One region of the Paenibacillus xinjiangensis genome, then DNA from elsewhere that is predicted to be linked to it. Evidence: riboswitches for the same ligand, from Rfam matches in the RefSeq annotation. Region 1 holds a riboswitch; the other holds the start of a gene.
What was found. Region 1 has a riboswitch for ZMP and ZTP ahead of rpiB (ribose 5-phosphate isomerase B). Riboswitches for the same ligand answer to the same signal wherever they lie in the genome.
Positions count from the first base shown of each region.

Region 2: it holds a riboswitch for ZMP and ZTP, as region 1 does, so the genes downstream of both, AC6ESP_RS28945 (tetrahydrofolate dehydrogenase/cyclohydrolase catalytic domain-containing protein) here and rpiB (ribose 5-phosphate isomerase B) in region 1, are expected to answer to the same signal.

Region 1 covers NZ_JCAALS010000011.1:158,750-164,790, reverse strand. Annotated here, with positions in the region: gene AC6ESP_RS13255 (L-threonylcarbamoyladenylate synthase) at 479-1,549, shown strand; gene AC6ESP_RS13250 (manganese efflux pump MntP) at 1,633-2,193, shown strand; gene AC6ESP_RS13245 (low molecular weight protein arginine phosphatase) at 2,245-2,817, shown strand; ZMP/ZTP riboswitch at 2,893-2,973, shown strand; gene rpiB (ribose 5-phosphate isomerase B) at 3,377-3,835, shown strand; gene AC6ESP_RS13235 (TIGR01440 family protein) at 3,863-4,468, shown strand; gene glyA (serine hydroxymethyltransferase) at 4,529-5,776, shown strand.
Region 2 covers NZ_JCAALS010000049.1:1,897-7,937, forward strand. Annotated here, with positions in the region: gene AC6ESP_RS28930 (copper amine oxidase N-terminal domain-containing protein) at 1-578, shown strand, start outside; gene AC6ESP_RS28935 (pectate lyase) at 846-1,514, shown strand; gene AC6ESP_RS28940 (cyclodeaminase/cyclohydrolase family protein) at 1,561-1,815, opposite strand; gene AC6ESP_RS28945 (tetrahydrofolate dehydrogenase/cyclohydrolase catalytic domain-containing protein) at 1,704-2,423, opposite strand; ZMP/ZTP riboswitch at 2,527-2,611, opposite strand; gene AC6ESP_RS28950 (LysR family transcriptional regulator) at 2,681-3,574, opposite strand; gene AC6ESP_RS28955 (extracellular solute-binding protein) at 3,746-4,855, shown strand; gene AC6ESP_RS28960 (ABC transporter permease) at 4,855-6,041, shown strand, end outside.

The sequences.
Region 1 (6,041 bases):
CTAGTATCAGTCGAACTAAGGCCGTTATTGGGCTTATTGGAGCTGGATAAGCGGCTTATGGAGCATCTAAGGTCGTTTTTGAGCTTACTGGGGCGATATCAAGCAAAGACTAGCTAGTATCAGTCGAACTAAGGCCGTTATTGAGCTTATTGGAGCTGGATAAGCGGCTTATGGAGCATCTAAGATCGTTTTTGAACTTATTGGGGTGTTACCGAGCAAAGACTAGCTAGTATAGTCGAACTAAGGCCATTATTGGGCTTATTGGAGCTGGATAAGCCGCTTAAGGAGCATCTAAGGTCGTTTTTGAACTTACTGGGGCGTTACCGAGCAAGGACTAGCTAGTATCAGTCGAACTAAGGCGGCTATTGAGCTTGCTGCGGCTGATTCGAGCATGCCGCACACTCTCCGCAAGAACAACGGCCTATGGTATAATGGGGGCAGTCAGAGAACATACAATAGCAGGGATTGAAGGATAGAGATGATAACAACGAAGGTGTGGCGAATTGACGCTGAGGATAAGGATGAACAGACCTCTGAGCAGCTGACTGAGGCTGCAGAGCTGCTTCGGGCAGGTGAACTGGTTGCTTTTCCGACAGAGACGGTGTACGGCTTGGGTGCGGATGCGAGGAATACACAGGCTGTGGAGCAGATTTTTGCGGCAAAAGGCAGACCCTCCGATAATCCTCTCATTGTGCATATATCAGAGGAGAAGCAGCTTGAGGAGCTCGTTCTGCCATATCCGGAACTAGCCAGTCAGTTGATGGAACGGCTGTGGCCAGGCCCGCTTACTATTGTGCTGCCGGTTCGCCAAGGGGCAGTGTCGCCACTCGTAACAGCTGGACTCAGTACGGTAGGTGTCCGTATGCCGGACCATTCGATAGCACTAGCTCTAATCAGTCAGTCGGGCTGTCCAGTTGCAGCACCCAGTGCCAATCGGTCAGGGCGACCAAGTCCAACATTAGCAGAGCATGTTATTGAGGATCTAGAAGGAAGGATTAGCGGCATAGTCGATGGAGGACCTACAGGAGTGGGGCTGGAATCAACCGTAATTGAGCTAACGAATTCCCAGACCATACGAATACTTCGTCCCGGCGGAGTAACACGGGAGCAGCTCGAGCAAGCGGCTCCAAATGCTGCAATCGATGCTCCTTCCGAAGCTGCGGCAGAGCAGCTGGAAGCACCTCGTTCACCAGGCATGAAATATACGCATTACGCTCCGCGCGGCATGATGCAGATTGTTCAAGGCCAAGAAGAGAAGGTATCTGCTTACATTGAGGCGAAGGTTATGGAGGAGAGTCAGAAGGGTCGTAAGACTGGTGTTCTCGCATTCGAAGAGCGTATATCTCGCTATCATGCTGATCTAGTTCTAAGCTATGGGAGCGAGCTACAGCTTGAGCAAGCAGCGAAGCTGCTGTATGCAGCTTTACGTAAGTTCGATTCAGAAGGTGTTGAGCTAATCTGGGCAGAGGGCTGCTCAGAGGAAGGCATCGGTGCCGCGTTAATGAATCGATTATCGAAGGCGGCAGGCAATCGAATCGTTCGTATCTAATTAGTTAAACAAGCTGTATTCTGTTTCTCCGCTTGTCCGCATAAGTTGATTAAGAATGCATGTGGACATGGGGGCGATATACGGTGATGGAAGCTACAGTGCATACCGGACAGTTTGTAACGTTATTCATTTTGGCGATTGCGCTCGGAATGGATGCTTTTTCGCTTGGTATCGGTATTGGGCTAAAAGGAATACGTCTGCGGGATATTGTGAAGCTGAGCAGTATTATTGCGCTTTTTCATATAGTCATGCCCCTTGCTGGAATGTTCACTGGTCAATTCGTGAGCGGATTGCTCGGTGATGTGGCGACAATAGTTGCTGGCTTATTATTAGTGCTTCTCGGCGGGCATATGATCTATAGCTCTCTGCGCGGAGAAGCTGTGCAATCCTTTAATTATCGAAGTACATGGGGTACCCTTCTGTTCGCGTTAAGTGTGAGTATTGACTCCTTCTCCGTTGGCATTACGCTTGGCATGTTCGCCGCAGATCTGTTACTGACAATTCTCTTGTTCGGATTAGCTGGTGGGGTTATGTCCATTCTAGGCTTGATGCTTGGCCGTAGGGTAAGTCGTAATCTCGGCGAATACGGTGAGGCAATTGGCGGAGCGGTCTTACTTGTTTTCGGGATATTGTTTATTATATAGGAAACACTGGTATGCTTAATTACAATAATCAAGAGAGGGGCCTGCGACTTCATGCGTATTTTGTTCGTTTGTACCGGCAATACATGCCGTTCACCAATGGCCGAGGCGCTGCTCAGGAAGCTGGCGAGACAGCGTGGTATAGCTGTCGAAGTCCGGTCTGCTGGTGTATCAACAGTAGATGGCCTAGCGATCTCGTCGAATGCTGCTGAAACGCTGCGTGCTCGTGATATAGAACACAACAGCTCATCGCGTGCGATTAGCAGTGAATTTATAGGTTGGGCGGATTTAATTCTAACAATGACATCTGGACATAAAAGAGGTCTTCTGCAGTGGTTCCCTGAGGTGGTGGATAAAACCTACACGTTAAAGGAGTTCGCTAATCAAGATACCTCTGTTCTAGCTGATATTCAAGAGCTCGAGAGGCTGTATACCGAGATGCATATGAAGCAAGCGCTGGGTCAGCAGCTTTCTGCGGCAGAACGGTCGCAGCTGCTGGAATTGGAACGGCGTATCCCTAGCTTTGATATTGGTGATCCGTTCGGTGGTACGCTTGAGATGTATCGGCTGTGTGCAGATGAGATTGAGGATGGAATAAACCGTTTGTTGGATAAGCTGGAGCAGTGATAAAATTCCGCTAGTTGGAAGACATAATAGGATTGATTTCCGATTAGGTATCGGCTATGATAAAGGAACAAAGACGGTTTCCGATGTGACTGGCGACGGAAGTGGGTAACCACGGTGGAGCATCGGAACATACGGCCGGTCGCCTGGGCAAAGAGCAGCATGCTGAAGAGCATGTCATGCTCTTTTTTTCGTCTTTTTCGACGGAATTAGGTATAATAAGACCGTATGATTCGACACAGCTAAGCTTGTGAAGTCGAATCGAGGGTGCTTAGCCTAAGCAGCTGCTACCTGAGTGAATTTTGCAATGCAAAAGCATAAGCCTACGCTAGTACAGCTTGGCTGGCTTTCGCAAAAACCTAAGCACAAGCTTACGAAGTTTGCTTCGCAAAAACCCAAGTCAAAGCTTACGAAGTTTGCTTCGCAAAAACCTAAGCATATGCTTACGAAGTTTGCTTCGCAAAAACCTAAGCATATGCTTACGAAGTTTGCTTCGCAAAAACCTAAGTCAAAGCTTACGAAGTTGGTTTTTGCTTCGCAAAAACCTTTAGGAGGGTCAACGTTGAAAATTGCAATTGGTGCTGATCATGGTGGTTACCGACTGAAAGACGAAATCGTCCCGTTTATTTTATCACTAGGCCATGAAATCGAGGACTTGGGCTGTGATTGCACAGTGTCCGTGGATTATCCCGATTATGCCTTGCCTGTGGCCGACAGAGTAGCAAGCGGTCAATCAGATCGCGGTATTCTGATTTGCGGTACTGGCATCGGAATGTCGATTGCTGCGAATAAGATTCCTGGCATAAGATGCGCGCTCGTACATGACTTGTTCTCTGCCAAAGCTACAAGAGAGCACAATGATTCCAACGTACTCGCGATGGGTGAACGCGTTATTGGTCCAGGCGTTGCTCAAGAAATTATTCGGGTATGGCTGGAGACGCCATTCACTCAAGGAGAGCGTCACGTAGCGCGGGTTAATAAAGTGAAACAAATTGAGGAGCAGTATGCCGTACACCCTTAAGCAACTGGATAAAGGAGATCGGTCAGCATGAGTACAATCGATAGCAATCCGCACATTGCAAGGGACGTGGAACAGATTGTTCGCGAATTGGCAGCAGCCGGAGGGCTGTCTTCAGGGCAGCTGCTCGTTATCGGAACAAGCACGAGTGAAGTGCTGGGACACCGAATTGGAACATCCGGAACGGTAGAAGCAGCAGCTCAAATATTCGCAGGTGTTGAAGCGGTTCGCCGCGAGATCGGTTTTCATCCCGTATACCAGTGCTGTGAGCATTTGAACCGGGCTCTGGTTGTTGAACAGGCTGTAGCAGACAAGCTCGGGCTTGAGCAGGTGGCTGCTGTACCAGTGCCGAAGGCGGGCGGCTCTATGGCCGCTTATGCTTATCGTCATTTGAACAATGCCTGTCTCGTTGAGACGATATCGGCTCATGCGGGCATCGACATCGGTGATACGTTCATTGGCATGCATCTTCGCCGGGTGGCTGTTCCTGTAAGACCATCGATTCGCAGCATTGGGGCAGCCCATGTGACGATGGCAGTAACAAGGCCGAAGCTGATTGGCGGAGTACGTGCTGTATATGAGCTTGAGGGAGCAGCGGCTCCGAGCCTTGCAGAGAACTCGGGGACATGCGATTAGCAAGTGCTTGATTTGGTTATACATTCCTATACTTATACGAATTCGAGGAGGCAATTCATTATGGAAAATCTACGTAAGCAAGATCCTGAAGTACTAAAGGCTATGGGCCTTGAACTGCAGCGCCAACGCGATAACATCGAGTTGATCGCTTCTGAGAATATTGTCAGCGAAGCGGTTCTTGAAGCTATGGGTTCCGTATTGACGAACAAGTATGCAGAGGGCTACCCAGGCAAGCGCTTCTACGGCGGCTGCGAGCATGTTGACATCGTAGAAGATATCGCACGGGGCCGTGCCAAAGAAATTTTCGGAGCGGAGCACGCGAACGTTCAGCCTCACTCCGGTGCTCAAGCGAACATGGCTGTTTACTTGGCAGTTCTGAAGCCTGGTGACACTGTACTCGGCATGAACCTGGCGCATGGTGGTCACTTGACGCACGGCAGCCCAGTTAACGCTTCCGGCTTGCTCTATAATTTCGTAGCTTATGGTGTTAACGAAGACACTTTCACTATTGATTATGAAGAAGTTCGCAAAGCGGCATTCAAGCACCGTCCTCGTCTTATCGTAGCTGGAGCAAGTGCTTACCCGCGTACAATCGATTTCGAGAAATTGGGCAAAATCGCTGAAGATGTAGGCGCATTGTTCATGGTTGATATGGCTCATATCGCTGGACTTGTTGCTGCTGGTCTTCACCCGAACCCAGTGCCTCATGCACACTTTGTTACAACGACAACACACAAAACGCTTCGCGGTCCTCGCGGTGGTATGATTCTATGCCGTCAGCCTTGGGCAGCAGCTATTGATAAAGCCGTATTCCCAGGCTCCCAAGGCGGTCCACTCATGCATATCATCGCTGCCAAAGCGGTTGCATTCGGTGAAGTTCTACAGCCGTCTTGGAAAGAATATGCACAACAAGTTATCAACAATGCCAAAGTATTGGCGGACACCTTGATTGCAGAAGGCATTAATATCGTCTCTGGCGGTACAGACAATCACTTGATGCTTGTTGATACTCGCAGCCTGAACATCACAGGTAAAGAAGCAGAGCATGTGCTTGACGAAGTGGGTATTACGGCGAACAAGAATGCCATTCCATTCGATCCAACAAGTCCATTCGTAACAAGCGGTATTCGTTTGGGAACTCCTGCTGCAACTTCCCGCGGCATGGACGAGAATGCGATGAGAATTATTGGTGAAGTGATCGCACTCACGCTCAAAAATCCGAAGGATGAGGCTATTCTGGCGGAAGCTCGCGGCAGAGTTCGTGACCTTACGGCACAATATCCACTGTACCCAAGCACAACTTATTAATTTGTTCACAATTCATTCAAAAAGATCTATGCGGTGCCTAGGCGCCGCATAGATCTTTTTTTGTTGCCTGCCAGCCGCATAATAAGATGGAGTTCATACCATAATATCTCTAATGAAAAGGGGAAGATTAGCTGTTTGTGAACATTTTCTTACAGTGAATGAACAAAAATACATCAGATATATGAGGTATATATAATATTTTGGAAATTGAACAATAGCAGGTATATCTGTCAACTAATACGAAGATTCCGCGTTGATTAGAGTG
Region 2 (6,041 bases), on a different contig from region 1:
AGGGTGTCTTCGAGCATTCTGATGCAGCAGCTGGCGACACAGTAGAGGTGGATTACGACGAGTATATGTTCTTCGGCAGAGCTATCCAGAGTATTACTCAAGATGAGCAGGAGACTACCAGCAAAGCGTTCAAGAAGTCCGATGATTCCTATCTTAACGGAAGCTTTGAAGAGAGTATGAGAAAATACTATGACACGCTAGTAGCCGAATATAAAAAAACACTAAAGCAGGCGCTAGTTAAGAATAAGAATGTTCCATTGCTAGTAGAGGGCTACAATATCTCATACGATGTGCTTGGTGATCCTGAGGCGAACATTGGGTTTACCAATCTGACAGAGAAGAGAATCATTTCGTTCGAGCTGTCTTTCAGCTGCTATGATCCCTATGGAGATAAAGTGAATGGACTTTTCTCGAGCAGCAATCGTTTCTATGCAAGGGCCAATGCTACAAGTGTGGATAGCGGAGAATCGTATAGCTTCACATGGAGCTTATCTATGTACGATTCAACGACTATACTCAAGAATATTCAAATCGATAAAGTCGCCTATTCAGACGGCACGTATTGGAAACGGAAATAAGGAAGTCTGCTTATTGAAGACCTATTAAGATTATCGCGGTGCAAGTTTGTCTTGCATCGCTTTTTTATGCTCAGATAGCAGAGATTGGCTCTGTGTATTCCTATTTCGTTAATTAGTTTGTTAAAATACACCATGTAATTGAAATATCTGGAATAATGATTATTCCTGTTATGCATGTGGACTGCTAATCTGTAGCTAGATGCAAGCGGAGGTGCACATCGGTTTGTATCCGAAATAAGATTCATATGCCGAAGGGAATGGTTATTTATGAAGAGGAAAAGAGTACTAAGCCTCATGCTGTCTCTCACCTTATTGTCATCCGTATTTGCCGTACCAGCTCATGCAGCAACTACTGTTAATGCAACCATTGTAGTTCCCGCTGGCCAGACTTACGACGGACAAGGGCAGACCTTTATCGCGAATGCAAGCACACTAGGAGATGGCAGTCAGGCTGAGAATCAGAAGCCGATATTCCGACTTGAAGCAGGAGCTACACTCAAGAACGTTATTATTGGGGCACCAGCGGCTGACGGAGTCCACTGCTATGGCAACTGTAACATCACGAACGTCACTTGGCAGGATGTCGGTGAGGATGCTTTGACGCTGAAAGCCACAGGAATCGTCAATATTACTGGAGGTGCCGCTTACAAGGCGTATGACAAGGTGTTCCAGATGAATGCTGCCGGGACGATTAATATTAAAAACTTCAAAGCAAATGATATTGGCAAGCTGGTTCGGCAGAATGGCAGCTCATCCTTCAAAGTCGTAATGACATTAGACAATTCGGATATATCCAAAGTGAAGGATTCTATATTTAGAACAGACAGCAGCACCAGTACAGGTAAAATAACGAATACCAAATATTCAGGCGTACCTACCCTGTTCAAAGGGTTCGCATCAGGTAAAACGAGTCAATCAGGCAACACACAATATTAGCTGCAATAGCAGGCGGGCCGTCTTGGCTCGCCTCTCATGTTAACTACTATGCGCGTCGTACTCTTTTTCTTACAGTAAATATAACTTCGCTTCTAATAACCTCAATTTCTTTGATGAATGATGCGGCATGCTCGGTATAACGCTCCTTCACTTGCAAGTCCTTAAGAGCTGCAAGATTGATCTCTACAGTTAGCATGGCAGATTGTGCGGCAGCATCGAACAGGATCGCTCCGATACCAAGGTCGGAGACGACGTTATTATTGGAGGATTGCGCAATGGCGGCTGTATATTGAATCCCCATGTGGCAAAGCTCAATGATTCGAATTGGTATTTAGTCGTGCGAGAGTGGCAGACGGTGACGGTCGCATTTTCTCTCTGAAGCATGTGGAACAGGGGCAGACCGACAGTCTGGTCTCTTCCGATTAGGGTAACGATCTGACCTTCAAGGGAATAGCCATAATGCTTAAGCAATCTGATGCAGGCCTGTGGGGTTGCAGGGTAGAGACCAGTGCCGCCGGTCATGGTGGCAAGTTTGTTGCTTGGGGTCACACCATCAATATCTTTGGTTGGAGTAATCGAGGACTCAACTGTAGAGGTGGATATATGCCCCGGTAAAGGCAGCTCCAGCATAATGCCATGCACCGCATTGCCTGCATTCAGTCTGGCAATAAGAGCAATAATATCCTGCTCAGGAACATTACTTGCGAACGAATGAAGCTGATAAGAGATACCTAGCTTTTCTGCGAACTTCTGCTTCGTACGAGCATAATAAGCAGAGGCTGGGTCTCCTTCGACTATAATCGAAGCGAGCGGGGGGTGAATACCTTGCGTATTCCAATCTGTTACTTGAAGCTTAATGGCCTCGTAAGCTTGATCAGCCGCTTCCCGTGCTTTCATTACAATGGTCATCTCAGTTGCCTCCCTGATTCTGATTAAGTGAATAGAGACTATGGCATGCATATAAACAAAAAAAGCATTTGCCAAGGACTCATTATATGAGTCGACAAGGCAAGTGCTTTTCACAGGCGAACAGTACGGTCCAACTGCATGCTCCCTCGTGGTTCATTCCACTGATTTCGCCAGTCACAAGCAGCTTTATTTGATTGCATTATATCAAAGGCAAATGTGCAATGTCCATATGAACGATTGGCGATCATACAGTTCTGTCAATACAGCTTCTCAACCTGTGCTATAAAGGTGATGAATGAACGCACATGCGGGGCCAGCTGCTCCTCGTCACGATAAACCAGACAAATATGCCGACGATTGGTATACCGTGGCAGCTCCGTCATGATGAGATCCCCCGAGCTTACCTCACGAAGGACACTTCTTTTGGGCAGTACACCAACACCAATATTACATTTCACCGCTTCTTTAATAGTCTCAATCGCTCCCAGCTCCATAACAGATTGCCAGCTGAGGCCGATACTATCCGCCCATTCATCAGTGAGCTTTCTTGATGTAGTTCCCGCTTCATGCAGGAGAAAGGTTTGACCTTGCAAGTCACACTCGCTTAGTTCCCCGGAGGCAGCAAGCGGATGCTCGGGTGAGAGCAGAAGCTTCAGCTCATCTTCTATAAGCGGCAGTACGATTAATCCCTCGACGGGCGCTAGAGGCAGAGAGACAACAGCTACATCTATCTCATAATTACGCAGCATGCCGAGCACACTATCGGCTTTTTTTACCGTAAGCTGCAGCCGAACTCTCGGTTGCAGCTTGCCGAATGCAGCTAGATGAGGCGGCATGAAATAAGTAGCCGGAGTATAGCTGGCCCCTAGCTTTAATCTTCCTTCACTTAGTTCCTTCTTCTCATTCATTATGGATCGGGCATCGTCCATTAAAGCTACAATACGCCGGGCATATGGAAGCAGATCTGCTGCCATATCTGTTGGATGTAGACTTCTGGCATGCTTGTGGAATAGTTTGAGACCAAGCTCTTCTTCAAGCTTGCGGATATGAAAGCTGACTGTGGGCTGCTTGAGTCCAAGCTTGTCTGCCGCTTCCATTAGCGTTCTGGAGCTGCAAGCTTCCATGAATACTTTTAGCTGCTGTACGTTCATCTGTATCATCTCCCCATTGCTGTTCTTATTTAATATAGATAGATTCAATGAATTCATCAATATATATAGATGATATTTAACAATATCTAAGCTTAGCGTTAACGCCTGTCTTACATTTCTCGATTAAAGTTGTATTCAGGAAGCAAAATAAAAGGTGGAGGGACAACTTTAATGATGAAACGAGTAACAGGCAAGCTTGGATTGCTAACTGTAACGGCAATGCTGATGATTGTAACGGCATGCGGTCAGGCGAACACGACGAATACAACAAATACGGGGAATACGGATAAAAATGCAGGTGCCGCTAATACGACTGCTACACAGGCTCCTGAGGAAACACAGCCTGAGGATAAAGGAACGCTCACGGTCTACTTGAATGACTTCGACGAGATCATTAAACCAATGTTCGAAGAAGCGACAGGCTACACGCTTGAGCTTGTTACGGGCAATGGAGCAGAAATCATGTCCCGTATCGAAGCTGAGAAGGGTAACCCTCACTGGGATGTTGTGTGGATGGATGCTATGCCGTCGATTAATGCGCTTGGTCAGCAAGGTCAATTGCTGGAAGGCTGGGAGCCTGCTAATGCAGCAGGGCTAACCGAATTCGCCAAATCATTTATCCCTGCTAATGGAGCTTATTATCCGACAGGTGCACATGCTTCGGGAATCATCGTATATAACACGAATGAAGTTAAAGCGGAGGATGCTCCGAAGACATGGAAAGAGCTTGCAGATAGTAAATATGCAAAAATGATCGGTATGGCAGATCCAGCAATCGCAGCTCCTGCTTATCCATTCGTAGCTTGGTTCTTCCAAGAGCAGGGAATGGATGGCGGAAAAAGCTATTTCGAATCCCTTATGGGTAACGGTCTAAGCGTATATCCGAAAAATCCAAATGTCGTTAAAGCTCTCTCAGGTGGAGAAATCAAGTTGGCTGCTCTTCAAGAAAGTAATGCATATGCAATGAAGAACAGCGGGGAGCCAATCGAGATTATTTGGCCTGAAGAAGGAGCACCAGCCTCCGTACGTGTAGCAGCTATTCAGAAGGACACCCCTAACCTTGATGCTGCCAAAGCGTTTGTTGAGTTCATCCTTGATCCTACTACACAGCAAGCTTTAATTGATGAGGGAGAGGAAAGCTATTTTGAGCCTTCCATAACGGGTGTGAATGCTAAGTCAGATCGCGCACAGAATGCGAAATTGGTAGCTGCTGAGGCAGATTGGGCTTCCGAGCATGAAGCGGAGATTAAGCAATGGTTCTCTGACCAATCGGTGAAGTAATGAAGCTTCGATCACTGGACGGGCGTCTTGGATGGTCAGTAAGCATCGTCCTTATCTTACTCGTGTTATATCCATTGGCGGCAGTCATCGTACAGGTGCTGCTGCCAGGGATTTTCTTCGGAAGTCTGAAATTCGGGGATTGGCGCTTACTGCTGGAAATATTCCATCGGCCCTTATGGCAGAAGTCACTGGAGAATTCAATTCTGCTTGCGAGCGGCACGACGGTCATCGCTACAATGATGGGAGGGGCTCTGGCCATGCTAAGAGCAAGCTGGTCATTCCCGACAGCGAAGCTTCTGGATGCCGCCGTATGGATTCTTCTCATTACACCATCCTTTATTCTTGCTCAGGGCTGGGTTATGTTCGCAGCTCCTGGGGGATTGGCGGTAGATTTATTCGGTTCACAATGGGTGAGCAAGGCAGTGTTTCAGCCAGCGGGGCTAATCGCCATTATGACATTAAGCAAGTTCCCGCTTGCCTATCTAAGTGTATATTCAGCGATGGAATGGAGGGTGGATTCCCTCTCACAGGCGGCAAGGCTGAGTGGCGCTTCACCGCTGGCGGTATGGCGTACTATCCAAGCACCACTGCTGCTTCCGGCATTCTTAGCTGGAGCTGCGCTTGTATTCATGGATACGATTGGCGATTTCGGACTTCCGGCATCCATTGCGGCTGTCTATCGGTTCCCAACGCTTCCGTATTCGATCTATTCTGCTATTTATACCTCGCCGATTCGCTTCGATATGGCAGGTGTGCTGTCCTTCTATTTGGTGCTCTTAATTGGAGCGGCTATGCTGCTGCAGTTCTATGCACTAAGGCGTTCTCGGTTCGACTTTCTGACGAGTAGGGCTGTCAAGTCTGTACCTAAGCCGTCAGGCAAATGGAAGTACGTGCTGACAACAGGCAATCTATTATTTCTTGCGATAGTCATTGCTATTCCTATTGGGGCGAATGTCTGGATGTCGCTTGCGAAGACGCAGAGCGGCGGGATGACGCTGGATAATCTGACTCTACAGCATTATGCGTCACTGTTCTCTGATTCTAATAAGCTGCTGGAAGGGCTGGGACATTCCTTACTCATTGCTTCGGCAGCAGCTATTCTTGGATTGGCAGCGGGTGTTGCAGTTGCCTATGTACTTACTTACTCGCAATTTAGGTTTAAGCGGTTTATTGAGACTGTGTCGAT